2 regions of the Paenibacillus sp. FSL F4-0122 genome follow, and region 2 is predicted to be linked to the other one. Evidence: a T-box and tRNA genes for the amino acid it is inferred to sense, from the RefSeq annotation. Region 2 holds a T-box; the other holds one or more tRNA genes.
What was found. The T-box of region 2 lies ahead of pheS (phenylalanine--tRNA ligase subunit alpha). A T-box ahead of a tRNA ligase gene usually reads a tRNA of that ligase, here a tRNA-Phe.
Positions count from the first base shown of each region.

Region 1: it has a tRNA-Phe gene. The T-box ahead of pheS (phenylalanine--tRNA ligase subunit alpha) is inferred to sense a tRNA for this amino acid. The anticodon was not compared.

Region 1 covers NZ_JBBODI010000001.1:2,181,039-2,192,318, reverse strand. The annotation lists rRNA gene MHH49_RS09280 (16S ribosomal RNA) at 1-742, shown strand, start outside; rRNA gene rrf (5S ribosomal RNA) at 867-983, shown strand; tRNA gene MHH49_RS09270 (tRNA-Ile) at 1,030-1,106, shown strand; tRNA gene MHH49_RS09265 (tRNA-Ala) at 1,133-1,208, shown strand; rRNA gene MHH49_RS09260 (23S ribosomal RNA) at 1,348-4,273, shown strand; tRNA gene MHH49_RS09255 (tRNA-Ser) at 4,356-4,447, shown strand; tRNA gene MHH49_RS09250 (tRNA-Met) at 4,478-4,554, shown strand; tRNA gene MHH49_RS09245 (tRNA-Val) at 4,563-4,638, shown strand; tRNA gene MHH49_RS09240 (tRNA-Thr) at 4,671-4,746, shown strand; tRNA gene MHH49_RS09235 (tRNA-Asp) at 4,761-4,838, shown strand; tRNA gene MHH49_RS09230 (tRNA-Phe) at 4,901-4,973, shown strand; tRNA gene MHH49_RS09225 (tRNA-Tyr) at 4,982-5,067, shown strand; tRNA gene MHH49_RS09220 (tRNA-Lys) at 5,073-5,145, shown strand; gene MHH49_RS09215 (PucR family transcriptional regulator) at 5,295-6,389, shown strand; gene MHH49_RS09210 (ABC transporter ATP-binding protein) at 6,501-7,622, shown strand; gene hprK (HPr(Ser) kinase/phosphatase) at 7,833-8,771, shown strand; gene lgt (prolipoprotein diacylglyceryl transferase) at 8,784-9,815, shown strand; gene ppaX (pyrophosphatase PpaX) at 9,821-10,477, shown strand; gene MHH49_RS09190 (acyltransferase) at 10,474-10,983, shown strand; gene MHH49_RS09185 (acyltransferase) at 11,277-11,280, shown strand, end outside.
Region 2 covers NZ_JBBODI010000001.1:423,488-434,767, forward strand. The annotation lists gene MHH49_RS01790 (hypothetical protein) at 1-2,067, opposite strand, end outside; gene pheT (phenylalanine--tRNA ligase subunit beta) at 2,267-4,711, opposite strand; gene pheS (phenylalanine--tRNA ligase subunit alpha) at 4,894-5,928, opposite strand; T-box leader at 5,989-6,274, opposite strand; gene MHH49_RS01805 (sensor domain-containing diguanylate cyclase) at 6,863-8,476, shown strand; gene pulA (type I pullulanase) at 8,540-10,927, opposite strand.

The sequences.
Region 1 (11,280 bases), 1.8 Mb from region 2:
CACGCCGTAAACGATGAGTGCTAGGTGTTAGGGGTTTCGATACCCTTGGTGCCGAAGTTAACACAGTAAGCACTCCGCCTGGGGAGTACGGTCGCAAGACTGAAACTCAAAGGAATTGACGGGGACCCGCACAAGCAGTGGAGTATGTGGTTTAATTCGAAGCAACGCGAAGAACCTTACCAGGTCTTGACATCCCTCTGAATCTGCTAGAGATAGCAGCGGCCTTCGGGACAGAGGAGACAGGTGGTGCATGGTTGTCGTCAGCTCGTGTCGTGAGATGTTGGGTTAAGTCCCGCAACGAGCGCAACCCTTAACTTTAGTTGCCAGCAGGTAATGCTGGGCACTCTAGAGTGACTGCCGGTGACAAACCGGAGGAAGGTGGGGATGACGTCAAATCATCATGCCCCTTATGACCTGGGCTACACACGTACTACAATGGCCGGTACAACGGGAAGCGAAGCCGCGAGGTGGAGCCAATCCCATCAAAGCCGGTCTCAGTTCGGATTGCAGGCTGCAACTCGCCTGCATGAAGTCGGAATTGCTAGTAATCGCGGATCAGCATGCCGCGGTGAATACGTTCCCGGGTCTTGTACACACCGCCCGTCACACCACGAGAGTTTACAACACCCGAAGTCGGTGGGGTAACCCGCAAGGGAGCCAGCCGCCGAAGGTGGGGTAGATGATTGGGGTGAAGTCGTAACAAGGTAGCCGTATCGGAAGGTGCGGCTGGATCACCTCCTTTCTATGGAGAATCGTCTTCTGCAATGAAGACATTCAAATCGGAAGTTTAACTTCCATAATAGAACCTTCGGGTTCGAACACTCACTCGTGTTCAGTTTTGAAAGAGCAAGTCTCTTTCGTATGCGTTTGGTGGCGATAGCGGAGGGGTTCCACACGTACCCATCCCGAACACGACCGTTAAGCCCTCCAGCGCCGATGGTACTTGGACCGAAGGGTCCTGGGAGAGTAGGACGTTGCCAAGCGGACAACCAATTCATTGGTTGATTCACAATGTTATATATGTTATATGGGCTTTTAGCTCAGTTGGTTAGAGCGCACCTCTGATAAGGGTGAGGTCGGTGGTTCGAGTCCACCAAGGCCCACCATATAACATTATATAGAGTAATTTTATGGGGCCATAGCTCAGCTGGGAGAGCGCCTGCCTTGCAAGCAGGAGGTCAGCGGTTCGATCCCGCTTGGCTCCACCATAAATTTTTAAATGAATAACTTTTTTAACTTGATCCTTGAAAACTGGATACCGAAACGAATTTGCGTTTTAGAACATCTTTTAGCAACTTGTGTAAACAAGTAAATGTTATTAGTGAGATTTTTCTTCGGAAGAATCAAGGTTAAGCTAATAAGAGCACACGGAGGATGCCTAGGCGCCAGGAGCCGACGAAGGACGTGGCGAACAACGAAACTGCCTCGGGGAGCTGTAAGCAAGCTTTGATCCGGGGGTGTCCGAATGGGGAAACCCAGCTGTGGTAATTCGCAGTTACTCATTTCTGAATACATAGGAAATGTAGAGGCAGACCAGGGGAACTGAAACATCTAAGTACCCTGAGGAAGAGAAAACAATAGTGATTCCGTCAGTAGCGGCGAGCGAACGCGGAACAGCCTAAACCTAAGAGCTTGCTCTTAGGGGTTGTGGGACGTCTCACATGGAGTTACAAAGGAATATGGTAGGTGAAGAGGTCTGGAAAGGCCCGCGATAGAGGTAAAAGCCCTGTAACCTAAACTGTATTCTCTCCGAGACGGATCCCGAGTAGTGCGGGGCACGTGAAACCCCGTATGAATCCAGCAGGACCATCTGCTAAGGCTAAATACTACCTGGCGACCGATAGTGAAACAGTACCGTGAGGGAAAGGTGAAAAGCACCCCGGAAGGGGAGTGAAATAGAACCTGAAACCGTGTGCTTACAAAAAGTCAGAGCCCGATCTATGGGTGATGGCGTGCCTTTTGTAGAATGAACCGGCGAGTTACGTTTAACATGCAAGGTTAAGCCGAGAAGGTGGAGCCGCAGCGAAAGCGAGTCTGAATAGGGCGATTGAGTATGTGGACGTAGACCCGAAACCGTGTGATCTACCCCTGTCCAGGGTGAAGGTGCGGTAACACGCACTGGAGGCCCGAACCCACGTACGTTGAAAAGTGCGGGGATGAGGTGGGGGTAGCGGAGAAATTCCAATCGAACTCGGAGATAGCTGGTTCTCCCCGAAATAGCTTTAGGGCTAGCCTCGGTATAAGAGTAGTGGAGGTAGAGCACTGATTGGGTGCGGGGTCCGCAAGGATTACCAAGCTCAGTCAAACTCCGAATGCCATATACTTATTGCCGGGAGTCAGACAGTGAGTGCTAAGATCCATTGTCAAAAGGGAAACAGCCCAGACCATCAGCTAAGGTCCCCAAGTGTGTGTTAAGTGGGAAAGGATGTGGAGTTGCACAGACAACCAGGATGTTGGCTTAGAAGCAGCCACCATTGAAAGAGTGCGTAATAGCTCACTGGTCGAGTGACTCTGCGCCGAAAATGTAACGGGGCTAAACACACCACCGAAGCTATGGCTAGATGCTTTGCATCTGGGGTAGGGGAGCGTTGTGTAGGGGTTGAAGGTGTACTGAAAAGAGCGCTGGACACTACACAAGTGAGAATGCCGGTATGAGTAACGAAAAGATCAGTGAGAATCTGATCCGCCGAAAGCCCAAGGTTTCCTGAGGAAGGCTCGTCCGCTCAGGGTAAGTCGGGACCTAAGGCGAGGCCGAAAGGCGTAGTCGAAGGACAACAGTTTGAAATTACTGTACCACCGTAATCCGCTATGAGCGATGGGGTGACGCAGGAGGGTAGTGACGCGGACTGATGGATGTCCGTCTAAGCAGTGAGGCTGATGTGTAGGCAAATCCGCACATCGTTAAGGCTGGGCTGTGATGGGGAGCGAAAATTATAGTAGCGAAGGTCATGATCTCACACTGCCAAGAAAAGCCTCTAGCCAGGAGAAGGTGCCCGTACCGCAAACCGACACAGGTAGGCGAGAAGAGAATTCTAAGGCGCGCGGAAGAACTCTCGTTAAGGAACTCGGCAAAATGACCCCGTAACTTCGGGAGAAGGGGTGCCCCGGTAGTGTGAATAGCACGAGGGGGCCGCAGTGAAAAGGCCCAAGCGACTGTTTAGCAAAAACACAGGTCTGTGCGAAGCCGCAAGGCGAAGTATACGGGCTGACGCCTGCCCGGTGCTGGAAGGTTAAGGGGAGTGGTTAGGGGTAACCCGAAGCTATGAACCGAAGCCCCAGTAAACGGCGGCCGTAACTATAACGGTCCTAAGGTAGCGAAATTCCTTGTCAGGTAAATTCTGACCCGCACGAATGGCGTAACGACTTGGGCGCTGTCTCAACGAGAGATCCGGTGAAATTTTAATACCTGTGAAGATGCAGGTTACCCGCGACAAGACGGAAAGACCCCATGGAGCTTTACTGCAGCTTGATATTGAATTTGGGTACGATCTGTACAGGATAGGTGGGAGCCGTAGAAATCGGAGCGCAAGCTTCGGTGGAGGCGCCGTTGGGATACCACCCTGATCGTATCTAGGTTCTAACCTAGTACCCTTATCGGGTACGGGGACCGTGTCAGGCGGGCAGTTTGACTGGGGCGGTCGCCTCCTAAAGAGTAACGGAGGCGTTCCAAGGTTCCCTCAGAATGGTTGGAAATCATTCGCAGAGTGCAAAGGCATAAGGGAGCTTGACTGCGAGACCTACAAGTCGAGCAGGGACGAAAGTCGGACTTAGTGATCCGGTGGTACCGCATGGAAGGGCCATCGCTCAACGGATAAAAGCTACCCTGGGGATAACAGGCTTATCTCCCCCAAGAGTCCACATCGACGGGGAGGTTTGGCACCTCGATGTCGGCTCATCGCATCCTGGGGCTGAAGTAGGTCCCAAGGGTTGGGCTGTTCGCCCATTAAAGCGGTACGCGAGCTGGGTTCAGAACGTCGTGAGACAGTTCGGTCCCTATCTGTCGTGGGCGCAGGAAATTTGAGAGGAGCTGTCCTTAGTACGAGAGGACCGGGATGGACGTACCGCTGGTGCACCAGTTGTTCCGCCAGGAGCATGGCTGGGTAGCTACGTACGGACGGGATAAGCGCTGAAAGCATCTAAGCGTGAAGCCCCCCTCAAGATGAGATTTCCCAATTAGTAAGACCCCTTGAAGACGACGAGGTAGATAGGTTGGAGGTGGAAGTGCAGCAATGCATGGAGCTGACCAATACTAATCGGTCGAGGGCTTATCCTATACTTAGAATGCAGATTTGTTTCGGATTCAGTTTTCAGGGAGTCAAATTCCTGTTTGGATTGCTGTGGTACTGATATCGTTTGGAGAGATACCCAAGTGGCTATAAGGGGACCCTCTGCTAAGGGGTTAGACTGCGTAAGCGGTGCGTGGGTTCGAATCCCACTCTCTCCGCCATTTTCAATCCATAGCAATACTAATTATTGTGGCGGTGTAGCTCAGCTGGCTAGAGCGTACGGTTCATACCCGTGAGGTCGGGGGTTCGATCCCCTTCGCCGCTACCATAATACCTGGAGGCTTAGCTCAGCTGGGAGAGCATCTGCCTTACAAGCAGAGGGTCGGGGGTTCGATCCCCTCAGCCTCCACCATTTTCATCTTTTTAGAATTGCTTTTACACCGTGCCGGTGTAGCTCAACTGGTAGAGCAACTGACTTGTAATCAGTAGGTTGGGGGTTCAAGTCCTCTCGCCGGCACCATTTTTAATTAATGCGGAACCGTGGTGTAGTTGGCCTAACATGCCTGCCTGTCACGCAGGAGACCGCGGGTTCGAATCCCGTCGGTTCCGCCATTTTTTCCACAAAATGAGTGGGAAGTGTAAGACTTTTCCGCTTAATTGTCATGTAATCTTATGGCTCGGTAGCTCAGTCGGTAGAGCAGAGGACTGAAAATCCTCGTGTCGGCGGTTCGATTCCGTCCCGAGCCACCTTTTTTGGGGGATTAGCGAAGTGGCCAAACGCATCAGACTGTAAATCTGCTCACGTACGTGTTCGGTGGTTCGAATCCATCATCCCCCACCATTTATGAGCCATTAGCTCAGTTGGTAGAGCACCTGACTTTTAATCAGGGTGTCGAAGGTTCGAGTCCTTCATGGCTCATCCCAAACAGAAAGTCATCACCTTAGGGTGGTGGCTTTTTTTGTGTTTTTATGTCGTATTATAGTAGCGCGCTGCTGTAGTGATTAACATAATATTAGAGAATATGCTAAAATAGGCGAAAAGAGCAAAAGTGGTGGAGTATGGTGACTATGGATAGCGAAACATTGCGGAAAAAGTTAGAGCAGCTCACCGGAAAGAAAACCGGAATCAAGCAGTTAGGGAGGCAACATTCAGCTTCTCTTTTTAGCATGGGATTGGAAGCACAGGAACAGCCGGTAATCCATGAGGGTCATCTTTGGGCACCATTATATGAGACTGATGGACGTGTAACCGCTGTCTGGGTGGAATTGGATGGACTTAACTCTTTGGAAATTCAATTAGTGAATTATGCGGTTCGAAACTTTGCAATTGCACTAAAAGCTACTGGGGTTAGAGAAGAAGGGGAAGCGGAGGCTCGGCAGCTGGGAACCTGGTTGAACACCGAACTGGAGCAAGAGAAAAATGACTCTGAGATACCCGATGAGATGGCTCTAAAGGGACGTTTATTCGGAGATATGGTTCCATTCCTACTTAGCAGTGAGAATGCACATAGCCCGCAGATCACTTATCGTTCCTTAATGAAGCTGCTGCGCAGCTATTTTGAGAATGAAATTCTGCTTATACCTCTTCAAGAAAAAGAATGGTTAATATTGGCCCGGAAGGAACTACTCACGGGCGGAGATGATAAGGATGAGGAAGAAGAGAGTGTAGATGAAATTCTGGCTCAGACCAGCATGGGCTTACACGAACTGATAGCCAGCGAATGGGTAGGTGTATTCCATTTGGCTGTAGCTCCGGCTATAGTTCCTGTTAAGGGATTGACGGGATCCGTGGCCTTGCTGAGGGAGACTATTGTACTTGGACGTATTTTCCAAGTGGGTGAATATATTCATTTACCTTGGGAGCTGCATCTGGAACGTTTGGTTAACAGCATTCCTGATGCACGGCGTAAACAGTTACTTGGACAGATTGGCGACTATTCTTCCGTATTATCGGATAAAGAGATGCTGATGACCCTGGAGACGTTTTTTGAGATGGATTGTAATGTGAGTGAAACAGCCAAGAAGCTATATATTCATCGCAACACGCTTTTATACCGTCTGGACAAGATCAAACAGGAGACTGGTGCGGATGTGCGTAGCTTTGGGGACGCTGCTATTGTGAAGCTTACTATGCTTTTGTATAAAGTGACGAAAAGGAAATAGGTTTTTTGTGAACGTTACAAATAGCCACCGTGTCCCGTCTAGGGTAATATAAATGTACAAGGAAAAAAGAATTTTTCAATTAATCAATAATTAACTCGAGGGGGAAATACAATGGCAGGCGTACGTTTAGAGCATATTTTCAAAAAATACCCGGGTTCAGATAAAGCAACAGTAATGGATATCAATCTTGATATTAAAGATAAGGAATTTCTAGTATTGGTTGGACCATCCGGTTGCGGTAAATCCACAACTTTGCGTATGATCGCTGGTCTGGAAGAAATCTCCGAAGGTAAAATGTACATTGGCGATCGTGTAGTCAACGACGTTGCACCTAAAGACCGCGATATCGCGATGGTATTCCAATCCTACGCCCTGTATCCGCATATGAGCGTATACCAAAACATGGCTTTCGGTTTGAAACTTCGTAAAGTGAAGAAAGATGAAATCGACAAGAAAGTACGTGAAGCTGCTAGAATTCTCGATATCGAGCATTTGCTAGATCGTAAACCAAAAGCACTTTCCGGTGGTCAACGCCAACGTGTCGCTTTGGGACGCGCTATCGTACGTGATCCACAAGTCTTCTTGATGGATGAGCCTCTTTCCAACTTGGATGCTAAACTTCGTGGTCAAATGCGCGCTGAAATCACTAAACTGGTTAAACGCCTTGAAACCACTTGTATCTACGTAACGCATGACCAAACAGAAGCTATGACAATGGGTGACCGTATCGTAGTTATGTATGATGGTATCATTCAACAAGCTGCTTCCCCTGAAGAGTTGTACAATGAACCAACTAACCTGTTCGTAGCTGGATTTATCGGATCCCCTACAATGAACTTTATCAATGGTACTTTGTCCGAAGCAAACGGTTCTGTCCGTTTCCGTGCTGAGAACCTTGATGTTGAAGTACCAGGCGGAAAAGCTCAAATCATCCGCAGCAAAGGCTACATTGGCAAAGAAGTAATTATGGGCGTTCGTCCAGAAGATATCCATGAAGAGCCAGTATTCTTGGAAGCTTCCCCGAACACAATCTTTACTTCATTGGTTGATGTAACTGAAAACCTTGGTCACGAAATGCTCCTTTACTTGAGCGGCCTTGGTAAATCTACTGTAATCGCTCGTGTAGATGGACGTTCCACTACTCGCGAAGGCAGCAAGCCAAAATTGGCTATCGATATGAACAAAGTTCACTTCTTCGATAAAGAATCCGAAGTTAACATTCTGTTGGGATAAGATCGCAGGATCTTTTCTCTCTTGATAAAGCCACCCGAAAGGGTGGCTTTATTGTTTAATTAGGGTCGTAATGGATAGGCGTTAAGATTGCATTCACAAGCGTTATCAATTAAGATAGCAGGAGAATTACCTCCGGAATTGTAATGAGATCGCTGTCAACCGGACGCAGTAAGCGGACATATACCGCAGGTGACGAAAGGACGAATTTACATGGCTAAGAAAGTAAAAGTATCTGAATTGGTACAACATTTTCAATTAGAGGTTATTTCCGGCCAGGAAGGTCTAAAGCGACCTATTACGGTAGATGACCTGAATCGCCCTGGACTAGAGATTGCTGGTTATTTCGAATATTATCCGGAAGAACGTGTTCAACTATTAGGTAAGACAGAACTCGCATTCTTCTCCATGCTGCCTGAAGCTGAACGTAAAAGTAGGCTTCGTGGAATCTGTAATGACAATACCCCTTGTATCGTAATTACCCGTAGTTTGGATGTACCACAGGAGTTAATTGATATAAGTAATGAAAAGGGACTTCCTGTGCTTCGTAGCTCGATGGCTACGACTATTTTCTCCAGCCGTTTGACGAGCTTCTTAGAAGGGAGATTAGCCCCTACAGCAACGATTCATGGTGTACTCTGTGATGTATATGGTGTAGGTATGCTGATTACTGGTAGTAGTGGTATTGGTAAGAGTGAGACAGCCCTTGAACTTGTAAAACGTGGACATAGACTGATCGCTGATGATGCCGTGGAAATCCGCCAGACTTCAGATAACCAGCTGCATGGTACAGCCCCTGAGTTGATCCGTCACTTGTTGGAAATTCGCGGAGTAGGTATCATTAACGTAATGACACTTTTTGGTGCGGGTGCTATCCGTAATCATAAACGGATTACACTTGTCGTTAGATTAGAGGCTTGGCAGCAAGACAAGCAGTATGACCGGCTTGGACTTGATGAGGAAACGACGCGGATTATTGATACCGATGTTCCACTTGTAACCATTCCTGTACGTCCAGGACGTAACCTTGCCGTTATTATTGAGGTTGCTGCGATGAACTATCGCCTGAAGCAAATGGGCTTTAATGCAGCCCTGCAGTTTACGAATAAGTTAACTGCGACCATATCTGAGGATATGGACGATCTCGATTAGGAGTGTGAGACAATGTTCCCATTAGCAATAGATCCTATTGTATTCTCAATTGGATCACTGCCTGTACACTGGTACGGGTTAATACTAGGGGTCGGTGCACTCGCGGGATTATTTCTTGCGATCCGCGAGGGCAAACGGTTCGGAATCCCGCAAGAATTCTTTATGGATATGCTGCTACTGGGTGTACCCTCGGCAATTATAGGGGCACGGATTTATTTTGTAGCTTTTAAATGGGACGATTATAAGCATAATCTGATAGACGTCTTTAAGATCTGGAATGGCGGCATCGCCATTTACGGCGCATTAATAGGAGCGATTATTTGCGGAATTATTTATTTCCGTTATAAGGGTTACCCTTTCTGGCGTATTGTTGATATTTGCGCACCTGGACTACTGGCGGGTCAAATGATTGGCCGCTGGGGAAACTTTGTCAACCAAGAGGCATACGGCAGCGTAGTTGAGGAATCTTTTTTACGGGATAAACTGCATTTACCTGACTTCATCGTTAATCAAATGTACATAGGGGATGCTTTTCATCATCCGACTTTCCTGTATGAATCTCTTTGGAGCTTACTAGGGATTGCGTTATTGATGGTTCTCCGTCGTCAGAAGTTTGTACGTGCTGGAGAAATCTTCATGTCTTACTTTATATGGTATTCCATCGGTCGGTTCTTCATCGAGGCTGTGCGTACTGACAGTTTAGCTTTTAACGGAAGTGCAGGACTGGCTTCGTTTATAAATGGCTTATGGAGTCCGATGGAATGGTTAGGTTTTGAACAAGGATATCTGGATCCTGCCTATGGTAATATTCGTATTTCTCAGCTGCTTTCTCTACTGATTATTGTGGCAGCTATATTATTAATCGTTATTCGCAGAGTAACCGGAGAGCCTAAAGCACATTATTCTGACCCTATCGTATGTACTAAACTGATCCAAGCAGATACTGTAGTGCCAGAAAGCGCAGTAAATACACCGCAGAAAACTCGTCAAGGAACACAACCTGAGCAAGGACAGCCAGCGGATGGAGATAAGAAGGAGCAGTAAAACTTATGATAGAATGCGTTCTTTTTGATCTGGATGGAACGATTGTCGATACGAATGAGCTAATCATTAGTTCATTTATGTACGCGCTGAAGGACAATGGTCTGGCTCCACTGACCAGAGAAGAGATAATTCCGCATATGGGAACAACCCTTCAGCAACAGATGAGAGTATTCTCTGGACTAGAGGATGTAAATGGTACGTTAGAAAAGTCCTATCGTTCTTATAATAATGAGCATCATGATGAGTTAGTGCGGTCCTTCCCGCTTGTAAAGGAGACCATTGAGGAGCTCTCGAGTCGTGGGATCAAACTTGGGATTGTAACTACTAAGATCCGTCCAACAACGATCAAGACTCTGGAAAGGTTCGATTTGCTTAAGTACATGGATACGATTGTGACTGTGAACGATGTTACTGAACCAAAGCCACATCCGGAGCCCGTTCTGACAGCGGTCAAAAACCTTGGCGTTGATCCTCGTAAAACCTTAATGATAGGTGACAGTGCGGTTGATATTCAATCAGCCAAAGCTGCCGGTGTATACGCTGTTGGAGTATCTTGGTCTTTGAAGGGCGAGGATACGCTCCGCAAGTATGATCCGGACTTTATCATCCATAACATGAAGGATATTATAGAAATTATGGAGCGAGGAACGAATGAATCGTGAGAAACGTAACCCGTTATCCAGTAGAAGGTCATAACTCACTTTGGTATATTTACCGTACGGTCAGCCCTTGGAAGGGTGTCCGCAACTTTATTTTTATTCAGATTGCCCGCTATTGTCCGATTCTACCGTTAAAGAATTGGATCTATCGACGGATGCTGGGGATGAAAGTTGGTAAACACACGGCTTTTGGTCTTATGGCAATGGTGGATGTGTTTTTTCCGGAGAAAATAACGGTAGGTGAGAATTCTATTATTGGTTATAACACGACGATTCTAGCGCATGAGTATCTGATCAAGGAATATCGCCTGGGCGAAGTGGTGATCGGTGAAAATGTATTGATCGGCGCGAATACAACGATTCTTCCCGGTGTAACCATTGGAGATTGGGCAGTTATAGCTGCTGGCTCCGTGGTGCACAAAAATGTGGCAGCTGGCTCTTTTGTCGGGGGCAATCCACTGCGAGAGCTGCGCCCCTCTTCAACGGAAGAACATGCGGAACAAGTGTAAACGATGCTTTTTTAACCCTGCAGTTACATATTGCGTTTTTTTAGCGCAGGTTCTGCAGGGTTTCTTGCGTCTTAGAGAAGATTATTAAGGAAACTTTAAGTTCTTCTTAAGTTTTTAGAACAGATACATTCGATATAATTAGCGTTAGTGATAAGGCGAATCCCACGCTAGGCATTCAGCTTCAAATATCAGAATGTAAAATCAGCAGGTGCAGGCTTCCTGGTATTTTCAGTTTCCACATTCCGCTTAGCGTCTCTATGAACAACCATCATAGTAGAGAAGAGGAATATAATATGA
Region 2 (11,280 bases):
AATCCATTCATTATATTCATTTTGCAGCTTGGCATATTCCTCTTTAAGGTTACGATGCTCGTCCGTAAGCTTGTCAAGCTCTTCCTGACGCATTTCAAACTGGACCTGCAACAAACGAAGCTGTCCTTGAACCATTTCATAGCTTTCACCAACTTCACCTAACTGCTGAAGCACCTCGCTACGTTCACGATCAATAGCTTCCTGCTTCATCTCAGCCTCGCCGGCTTCCTGCTGCCAAATGTCGATCTCCTCGCGCAGCTTCGCTTCGAGATCCGTCCACTGCAGCTGCCGATCGGATAGCTCCTCGTACTTGTGCTTCCAAGAAGCTCCGTACGCCTCTGCTTCCTTCAGCACTTCCTGTTGCTCAGCAACAGTAGCAGCGGCTTCACGACTAGCTTCAGACAGCTCTTCTAAGCGTCGTGTTGCCTCTTCGCCTTCTTCCTGCAGCAGTTGATATCTTTCCTGCAGGCGTTCTCCTTCTTGCAGTACATCATCGTATTGAGCAATCAATTCCTCATAACGCACACGAAGCGCAGACAGCTCCTTCTGAACCTGCACACCTTGCTCCCGAAGTGCCGCTGTTTCGCGTTCTGCATCTGTACGAAGCTGAACCTCCTGATCCAGCTGCTGTACTAATCCATCGGCTTGCCCACGTAGCGTGTCGATCTCTTTCTGAAGCAACACGGATTTCTCCTCAGACTCCAGCAGATTCATTTCCAGTTCACCAATATCTTCCATACGTTTATCCGAAAGCTCCTGCCAGTTAGCCGCCTCTGCTGCTGATCCCGCAAGTTCTTCCTGAACACGGTGCAGATTCTCACTCGTCTCCTGTAGAGACGCTCTTAGCTCTGTCGCTTCATTCTGTGACTGTTGATAACGCTGGCGTAACTCTTCCAGCTCCTCATTCAACAGTGTGCCCAGCTCAGTAGCTGTGCGCAGCTCTTCACTGAGCTGTTCTTCACGTTTAACAATCGCTTCATATTGTCCAAGCAGCGTCTGTCTTGCATCTCGCTCACTCTTAAGACTGGCTTCAGCCGCCCGTAATCTGGACTGAAGTTGCCCGGTCCCACCACGAAGCTCCGCCAGCTGTTTCTCCAGCTCTTGAATGCTTTGCTTATGTCTATGCTCTTGAGTGCCTTGTGACTGCCGCAGTTCCTTATTCTTGGTTTGCTCCCGCTGCAGTGCTTCACGTTCTTCCGCCAGCTCTTTGCCCAACTTCGCTTTGGTACTCTCAAGCTCTTTACCTAAGGTCAACTTGGTATCCTCAAGCTCCTTACCCAGCGTCAATCTGGTATCTTCGAGTTCTTTACCTAATGTAGACTTGGTAACCTCAAGCTCTTCCTCCAGTGTTGACTTGGTCTCGGTCAGCTCAAGCTGCAGAGCAGACAGCGTGTCTGTCTTCTCCTTGGTCAGCGTCTCTCGGATGTTCTCCAGCTCTTGCAGATGAGCAGCCTTCTGCTCCTCCAGCTGCTGCAAGCGGATGGCTTCCGCCTTCGCCAGTTCCTGCCGCTGTTGTTCACGACTAGCTGCCCGCTCTTCTTCGTAGCTTGTCCGCAGTTCTTGCAGCTCTATCTCGCGCTCAAGCAATTCTTCTTCCAGCTTCTTGCGTGCAACTTCCACAGCTTGTACTGCCTCCTGAAGCTGCTCCGCATGTACCTTGCGTTCATTCTCCTGAATCTCCAAATGCCGCTTACGTTCTTCCTCAGCAGCAGCAATCAGTCGCCCAGCCTCTTCTTTGGCCGCAGCTTCAAGTCGCTCAATTTCTTCTTGCCGCTCCCGCTGTACCTCCAGCAGGCGAGATACTTCCAATCGCAGTTCACTGCGTTCACCTGTCATCATGTTTAGTTCATTTTTGAAGTCCTGAACCTGAATAGCCTGCTCCGCCATATGTACAGCTGCAAGCACCGCTATACGCGGTGTGTCCAGTCTGGTGTGTGATTTAGAAATCGTGCGCATATGTTCATCAACATAACGGGCCACTTGTTTCATATATTCAGTACTGCTTCCGACGAGTTTATAGGAAGTTCCGTATATCTCCACGGCGACACGTGTCCGGTCCATAGCCACAGTTGTGCCCTCCTTTGTATGTGTGCGGATTCTAAGCTAGTTTCACTTCTTCTATTGTAGCTTTTTTGGTAAGCATTTGGCAAAATCCCTAATATTCAATAGATTATGGCTGATATTCTCCGCTTTGCACTCTACCTAGAAAAAACCGCAGCGAATCTCAGTTTCTAAATGGATTCGCTGCGGCTTTACACAATTCCTGCTACTTTCTTAATTCTGCACCAAAAGTTTGTTGAAGAGATGCTAATACCTTCTCATGCACCTCTCCTACTTCTTCATCAGTCAATGTATGTTCACTATGACGATACAGCAGTGAGATCGCGATGCTCTTCTTTCCACTCTCCAGCTTACCGCCAGTGTACACGTCAAATACCTGTACGGACTGGAGCAAAGTACCTCCGTTATCACGGATGGAAGCCAGCAGATCGCCCGCTGGTACAGCGGAATCCACGACCACAGCAATATCCCGTTCCATTCCCGGGAAACGCGGAAGCTCATTATATTGCAAACGGCTTTGCGCACTTTCATATAACGGCTGCAATAAAATTTCTGCCGCATAAGTATCCACCAGATCCAGCTGTCTTTGCAGATCCGGATGAATCTGCCCCATCGTTCCGATCTTCACACGGCCCTCGTTCCCGAGTAAATATACCGATGCGGAACGCCCAGGATGAAATCCTTCTGGACTGTCTCCCACATAGACGATTTTATCAGTCAGCCCTAAATGAGCAAATACCGTTTCCAGCGCACCCTTCAAATCAAAGAAGTCCACAGGCTGTGCCGAAACATTCCATTGCTTCACTGTTAAGCTTCCGCTAAGCAACAGCCCCAGCACTGGCAGTTCGCGTGGTTGGCGAGTCAGCTGTTCTTCATCCGTGAAGAAGACGTTGCCGATTTCAAACAATGCCAAGTCGCTTTGACGACGATTGGTATTGTAGCTGGCAATATCCAATAGTTGCGGAAGAAGGCTGGTACGCAGTACGCTGCGTTCTTCACTCATCGGCATAGCCAGCTTCACCGCTACTGCTCCTTCTGATAACGCAGGGAACATTGTGCTTTGTTGCGGCTGGATGAAGGAGTAACCCATCACCTCTTGGTAACCGCCATGTGACAATAAGCGGCGCAGTTCACGACGGAGCGCTTGCTTGTGAGTTAGTGCTCCTGGCGTTGTAATTCCTTCAATTAGAGTCGTTGGAATATTGTCATATCCGTACAGGCGGGCAATTTCTTCAATAAGATCAACATCATAGCTGATATCGCCACGTCTGGTTGGGACTTGAACTTCAATCAGCCCTTGTGCGGTATCTCCGCATTTGAAGTGTAGACGGCCAAACAATGTCTTCACTTCCAGCAAGGACAAATCCGTTCCCAGATAACGATTCAGTTTCTCTAAGGACAAGGTGAGAACCTTCTCTTGAACAGCGTCAGTTCCTGCTTGCACGATGCCTTCATGGACCGATCCGCCAGCATAACGTGCAATCAGCACTGCTGCACGGTTCAATGCAGGAATAACTGCACTTGGATCCACTTCCTTCTCGAAACGAAGGGAGGCTTCAGAGCGAAGTCCCAATTGACGCGAGGTTTTACGAATCGTACCACCATCAAACTTAGCAGATTCCAGAACAAGGTTTACCGTCTCAGCAGTAACCTCTGTATCCCGTCCACCCATTACTCCGGCCAGACCTACAGCTTTAACTCCATCAGCGATAACGAGCATTTGCGGCTCTAGCTTACGCTCTTGACCGTCAAGTGTAACCAAAACTTCACCTTCATGGGCAAGACGAACGCCGAGTTCTCCACCTTGCACTTTATCTGCATCAAAAGCATGCAGCGGCTGTCCATATTCCAGCATCACGTAATTGGTAATGTCCACGATATTATTAATTGGACGAACCCCAGCAGCCATCAGACGATTCTGAATCCACAGCGGTGATGGTGCAGGTTTAACACCTGCAATATAACGAACTGCATAATGGCTGCAGTATTCTTCATCTTCAATCTTGACGGAAATGGAATCCGCAGCAGGACCACTGATCTCAATAATTTCGCTTTTTGGATCAGGCAATTTAACTTCACGCCCAAGAATCGCACTTACTTCATAAGCAGCACCAATCATACTGAGGCAATCCGAACGGTTCGGAGTCAGATCGAATTCCAGAATCTCGTCATCTAAGCCGAGGACCTTGGAAATATCCTGACCAATCTCTGTCCCTTCAGGCAGCACAAGAATACCTTCTTGTTGCTCTTTTGGAAGCAATTTATCATTCAGTCCCAATTCTTTGGCCGAGCAGATCATCCCTTGCGATAGGACGCCGCGCAGCTTGGCTTTTTTGATATCCAGTCCTGGCAGCTTAGCACCGACCAGTGCTACAGGTACAGTTTGACCTGCAGCTACATTTTTTGCGCCGCAGACGATTTGTAGATCCTCATCTTGGCCCGCATCCACGATACATACGTTCAGCTTGTCGGCATCAGGATGTTTTTCCTTTGATTTCACATAGCCGGTTACGATGCCGGAAATGCCTTTATTGCGGCGCTCTACGCCGTCAATCTCAATGCCGGCAGCGGTAATCTTCTCCGCTAGCTGTTTGGCGGTTACTCCTTCAATCGATGTATAATCAGCCAACCATCCGGTTGATACTTTCATATCCGCTCACTTCCTTTATGTTTCAGATGTATTTATTTCACTGTCGTTCGTGCTGCTTCCTGTGGGAGAACGGATGAAGTGCACTCAATTTCAGCTACACACTATTAAAGACGGTCCCTACAAGGAAATCAGATGCTCCAAAACCCATTCTCCAGCCACTATCAGCCAGCGCACCACAATAACTAAACGCCCTTGAACTGCTTCACAAAACTCATATCATTACTATAGAAATGACGGATGTCATCGATGCCGTATTTAAGCATTGCAATCCGCTCTACACCCATTCCGAAGGCGAAGCCGCTGTATTCAGCAGGATCATAGCCACCCATTTTCAGTACATTTGGATGCACCATACCGGCGCCAAGGATTTCTAACCATCCGCTTTGCTTGCAAAGTCTGCAGCCATCGCCGCCACATTTGAAGCAGCTTACATCTACTTCAACACTTGGCTCAGTGAATGGGAAAAAGCTCGGACGAAGACGAATGCCTGTATTCGGTCCAAACATCTCCTGCACAAATTGTTGCAGGGTGCCCTTCAGATCACTCATTCGAATGTTACTTCCAATGACCAAACCTTCGATTTGGTGGAACTGGAAGGAATGCGTTGCATCATCATCATCACGGCGGAATACTTTACCCGGACAGATGATTTTAACAGGAGCTTCACCGTTCATAGCCTGCATAGTACGAATCTGTACTGGCGAGGTTTGAGTGCGCATTAGCAGGTCATCTGTTAAATAGAAAGAATCCTGCATATCACGTGCCGGGTGATTCTTAGGCAGATTTAGAGCTTCAAAGTTATAATAATCGGTCTCCACTTCCGGACCTTCAGCTACACGGTAGCCCATGCCGATAAAAATATCCTCAATCTCCTGTACGACTCTGCTAAGCGGGTGAATGCCCCCTTGCTGTAAACGGCGACCCGGTAAGGTTACGTCTACTTTTTCAGCCTGCAAACGTTGCTGGGTTTCCTGCTCTTGAAAAGCCTCCTGCTTCGCGCCGATAATCTCCTCAATAGCACTGCGAACCTGATTCGCCACTTGCCCGATTACCGGACGCTCCTCAGCACTAAGTCCTCCCATACCGCGCAGAACCTCTGTAAGCTCACCTTTTTTACCGAGATACTTCACTCTTAAATCATTTAGTACCTGCGGATCCATAACCTCCTGCAGCTTAGCCAGCGCTTCAACCTTCAATGCTTCCAACTTCTCTTTCATGGCCGTGTACAGCCCCCTTCAATCATTGTCTAGTTCAACAAAAAAAGGCCTTTCCTCCCGGTAAGGGACGAAAAGACCGTGGTACCACCCTTGTTAGACAAGCTGATCTGTTCCCCTTAAGAGCTTCATTCCCTCTTTTGGCTGGACAGATACCTATCTCACTTTATACAGAAATAACGGTCTGTGACCGGTATCCCCTACCCTTCCCTATTAGACAGCTTAAGGAATTCAGGGAACTGCTCCGGAGTGAACTTCGACAGCTCTGCTTCTTAGAAACGCTCTCAATCCGCGGCGTCTCCTCCCTGTAAGTCAGGCACTGTGTACTCTTCTCCATCACTGCATTTCACAATTCATGCTAATTGTCAGGTATCTCTTTACTACAAGAGATATGTCTCTTTATTATATGCAAAATCTGTCGTTTTGACAAGCTGGATTGGCATCGGGGCGGGCAGGCGTGATTTTTGGAATGATGCCTGCGAACAAAGCCGCACGACTTCACCCCATTCACGCACTGCGTAACGAATAATGAATGATTAGCTTTCCTGTAGTCATTATGACTAAGGGCAGTTTTTTTCAGCAGCTGTAAGCCGTATCATTTATGATCGAGTGGGGTAATAGGATCCATCGGTTTGAATATAGATAATTCAATAGGCCCATACATTAAACTTTAAATTTTGTCTTTTGGATTATTATGAGTAAAGATTGCTCTATAAGCAGCACGTCCTATATACTTGATATACTAGAAACTACCATTTACTCACACGTACACTTTCCTATGTTTTCCCACTATGTATACAACACCTCTTTTATTCCAAAAGCACCTTCAAACATCAGTGACTGATTTAAATTACGCCTGACCATAGATTGACTTCTGCAGGTTCTACTTAAGCAGCAATAGATTTACTTAATCATCTTATACAGGGAGAAGATGACTGTGGCAGGGTTCTTCGAATTTAAGGTAACACGCAAACTATTCTATGTCTTCGCTGCAATCTCCGTCCTTCTGGTCGGGATCAGCGTGTCCTCGCTCCTCTATTTAAATCACACTATTAATAGATTGTCAGATTCTCTTTATGATGATATATATCAGAACTCTAAGCTCATACTAAGCGCCGATCGTGATCTGCATCAAGCTGCTGTAGCCTTGCAAATCGCAATGGGTCCAAACCTAACAGCCGCAGAAGGTGAACAGTTCACTAAGGAGTTTATAGATAATAATCTTCAAGCGCAGGAACGAATAAGTCTAGCAAGAGCAAATATCAACGGTATAAAAAAAACTTACAGTGATATGAAACAAAGTGGAATTATCCTTTCCGAATTAAAAAACGAGCTGCGCTCCTTTGAAACTACTATTGTCATGTGGAAAAATTCAGGGCATACGCTAATAACGGAACGGACGAAGAGTAGCTGGAATCCGGATTCATATTCTGCGCTCACCCTAAACTCGCAATTCAATGAAGCTAGAGCATATCTCGATCAAGCAGAGGACTTGATTGGCAACTACGCCTTGCAAGTAACGGACGGTTTTAAGGATAAAAAAAGCGCTTTGTTCTCCCTATATTCGCTCCTCTTACTTGTGTTTCTCCTGGTCATTATTTACCTTGGACGCAAAATCATCTGGCTCCAGAATGAAATGCTGGAAGAACAAACACTTTATCAGCTAATCGGTGAAACCATGTCTGATTTCATTATTTTGACGGATCCTAACGGGTTGATTCTATACGCTTCCCCCTCACACTCCAGTATTCTAGGCTATGTGCCTAAAAAAGGAGATCCGTTATCCAACTACATACGTGAACCGGAGATTGCCTGGGCTAAATTAAAGAGCGTGGTTCAGGGAACCCCGCGCATTTCAGAACTGCGCATGCGCGGAGCAGAAGGCCAATGGGTATGGCTTGAAACTAAGGTGTCACCTGTTCTCGGCAGCCGTAAATTCCCAGCACAATTCATGCTGTTATCTCGAGAAATTACCCAGCGAAAACAATACGAAGAACGACTACATAAGCTAGCCTTCTATGATCATTTAACAGCGATTCCCAACAGGGCTCATTTCAAAATGTATATGGAGAACCTTATCACACAACCCGGAGAACGGAAGCAAAAAATTGCACTGGCCCTGCTGGATTGTGACAGATTCAAGCAGCTAAATGATACCTTAGGCCATCTGGCTGGAGACGAATTTCTTCAGCTCCTCTCCCGTGAACTTCAGCATACAGTCAAAGGAATAGGTCAGGCCTTCCGGATCGGCGGAGATGAATTCGCAGTTGTACTGCATCGATTCACTTCTCCAGAGATGCTTGATGAAACGCTGCAGCGGTTACTTAAACTGTTCAATAAGTCTTGGTCTGTTGATAACGGGTCCAGCTTCCACACCTCCGCGAGTATCGGAGTAGCTTTATTTCCTGAACATGGAAGCAGTATCAATGAACTGCTGCGTGCCGCCGATTTGGCGATGTACCGCTCCAAAGACCATGGTGGCAATAAAGCCAATCTTTACTATGAGCTTGTGGACGAAGAGTTTGCTGACCAGACCATTGTAAAACCATAAAACCAAATAAAAAGCTGTCTCAGGATACAATCAACCCTGAAACAGCTTTTTTTTGTATTGCCACTAACTGCTTAACCGAAGATGATCCTCTGAAATTCCATCAATCTCCTGTTCACGATCCCGGACTAAGACCTTGGTTAACTCTCCATTCGTAGAACAATCAATGAAGCGGTCTCCGTCTCCATCTTTTTCTTCCCAATCATTAAGCCGCAAAATATATCCGATGGATTGGGTATCTGGCAGCACTTCGATGCGGGCTACTGCACGCCCGTTCTCCATATAACGGAAATCGCATTGTCCATCCTGGATTCCTGTATCCCAAACCCAAAGATTCCAGCCTTGGTAATTCCGATCTGGGCGTTCATAGTGTATTTCGATGATTTTAGAGCGTGGGGCTGGCTCACCACATTCATCATAAAGGACCATCATCGACAACCCTTCCACCTCTACCTCATTGCCTTCGATCCTGCGGAGGGCTTCTGTACCTGCATGGGTATGGTCTACTACTATACTCCACCCGTTAGAAATCTCAGTAAGAGCCACCGTCATTCGATCATTATTAGCATTGAAGATAACGGTTATATTGTTCCAAAGATCGCCTCCTGCATGGCCTCTAAGAAGATACGATACTATTCCGCCATCACATCGCAGAAATTCCAACGAACGTTCAATTTCCTGGCGGCCATGCAGACGAAATGCCGGATGTGTGCGCCGCAGCTCGATCAGGCCTTTATAATATTGAAATACGGGCTTAAATACGCTTTTCATATTCCAGCGGATCGAGTTGATCGCGTCACCGCTTCGGTAGCTGTTATGATCTCCAAATTTACTGCGCAGGAGCTCATCTCCAGCATGCAGGAAAGGTATCCCTTGCGATGTCAGAATAATTCCGTTAGCAAGCAAGGAACGACGTACAGTTTCATTACCGAGAATGTTCTCCGGATCTACATTCACGTATGGATTGGCAAGGGCCACTGCATCTTCCAGATCCTCGTTATCCATGTTGGCGATTACCGGAAAATCAGCTTTCTGGCTCCCCCCTTGAACGATAAGCAACTTATCCCATAAATTCAAATTATCATGGGCAGTTACATAGTTCACAGATTCCACAGGCGAGTCCGTAAACTCATGAATTGCTCCTTTAATTCCGGCTGCAATAGCACCTTCTTTGCCGTATTCGCCTGTCACGAACCCTCTTCCGAAGCCATCACTATCCCCTTTGATCGCTGAACGAAAGTTATCGTTGAAGACAGCATAACCCTTGCCCCGTTGTACACCTTTTAGCGTTTTAGTGGCCAGCGGAGAATCTCCACCCGTCCAAGGTTCACCGTAAAGCAACAGATTCGGATTCACTTCTAGACGGAGCTCTTCCGTAATCTCCCGCATGGTAACACTGTCCATCAGACCCATCAGATCAAACCGGAAACCATCGATATGATATTCCGCAGCCCAATAAGATAGGGAGTCCTTAATAAATTTTCGGACCATCGGACGTTCTGTAGCCAGCTCATTGCCAACCCCGGAGCCATTCGACAAACGTCCCATAAAATCGCGGCGATAGAAATAATCTGGGACAAGCGGCTCAAAAGGTCCATTCTCCACAGCATAAGTGTGGTTGTAAACGACATCCATAATTACCGCGATCCCGCGGCTGTGCAAGGCCTGCACCATCTCTTTAAATTCACGGATCCGCAAGCCAGGATTGGCAGGATCGGTGCTGTAAGATCCTTCAGGTACATTATAATGCTGGGGATCATACCCCCAATTGTAGTCCACATTAGCTATGGAGGAACCCCGATTAACCACCTTCAGCTCATCCACGGTCTGAAAATCAAATACCGGCATCAGATGAACATGGGTAATCCCTAATTCAGCCAGATGATCAATCCCCACTGTATTTCCTGCCGGATCCTTTAATCCAAATTCGGTAAATGCTTTGAATTTACCCTTATAATACATACCAGAGCTCTCATGTGAGGAAAAGTCACGAACATGCAGTTCATAAATCACTGCGTCGGCAGGATGCTGTAACGGAGGCGCTACATCCTGATCCCAATGTTCTGGATTCGTATCCTGCAAATTAACGATTGCCGATCTTAAACCATTAGCTGATACGGCTGTTGCATAAGGATCTACTGCTTCTGTCACATTACCATCTGCAAAAACAGCACGGTACATATAATATTTCCCTTTTAGATCACCTGATAACTTGGTCTGCCAGACTCCGCCATTACTACGCTGCATATATACAATTCGACCACTGTCCACAACACTCTTATGTGACTCAGCATTCAGTCGATAACCACCTGTTTCGTACAGGACAAGGGACACAGCAAGAGCCGTAGGTGCCCAGACTTTAAAGACACTGTACTCCGTTGAATACGTCAAGCCTAAATCCTTACCCTCATAGACTTCCATCATCAATTCTGCATTTATATAATTTTTACTCATGAATTAACACCATCCTATGGCTCCCCACCTAACCTGTGGGGTTGCTTATAAGTCCATATATTACCAATTAATTACATATTAATACTTGCACAGCGCTGCAAGTCGGCAAATGGAGTATAAACTTTCTATGGATCCTTACTATTATATGTACGACATATTTATAGGTTTGGGTTCCTTATCGACTTTATGCTCATTACTAATACTATCGGTATAGACATCTGCGCAATAAAGAAAATAAACAGTGAACAGTAAATGAGGTCGAATTAAAGTAAATTATAGATTAAAAAACATAAAAAAGCCGACCTCCAGCCATCGGAAGTCGGCAATAGTAGTTGGAAAACAGTAGAACGCTA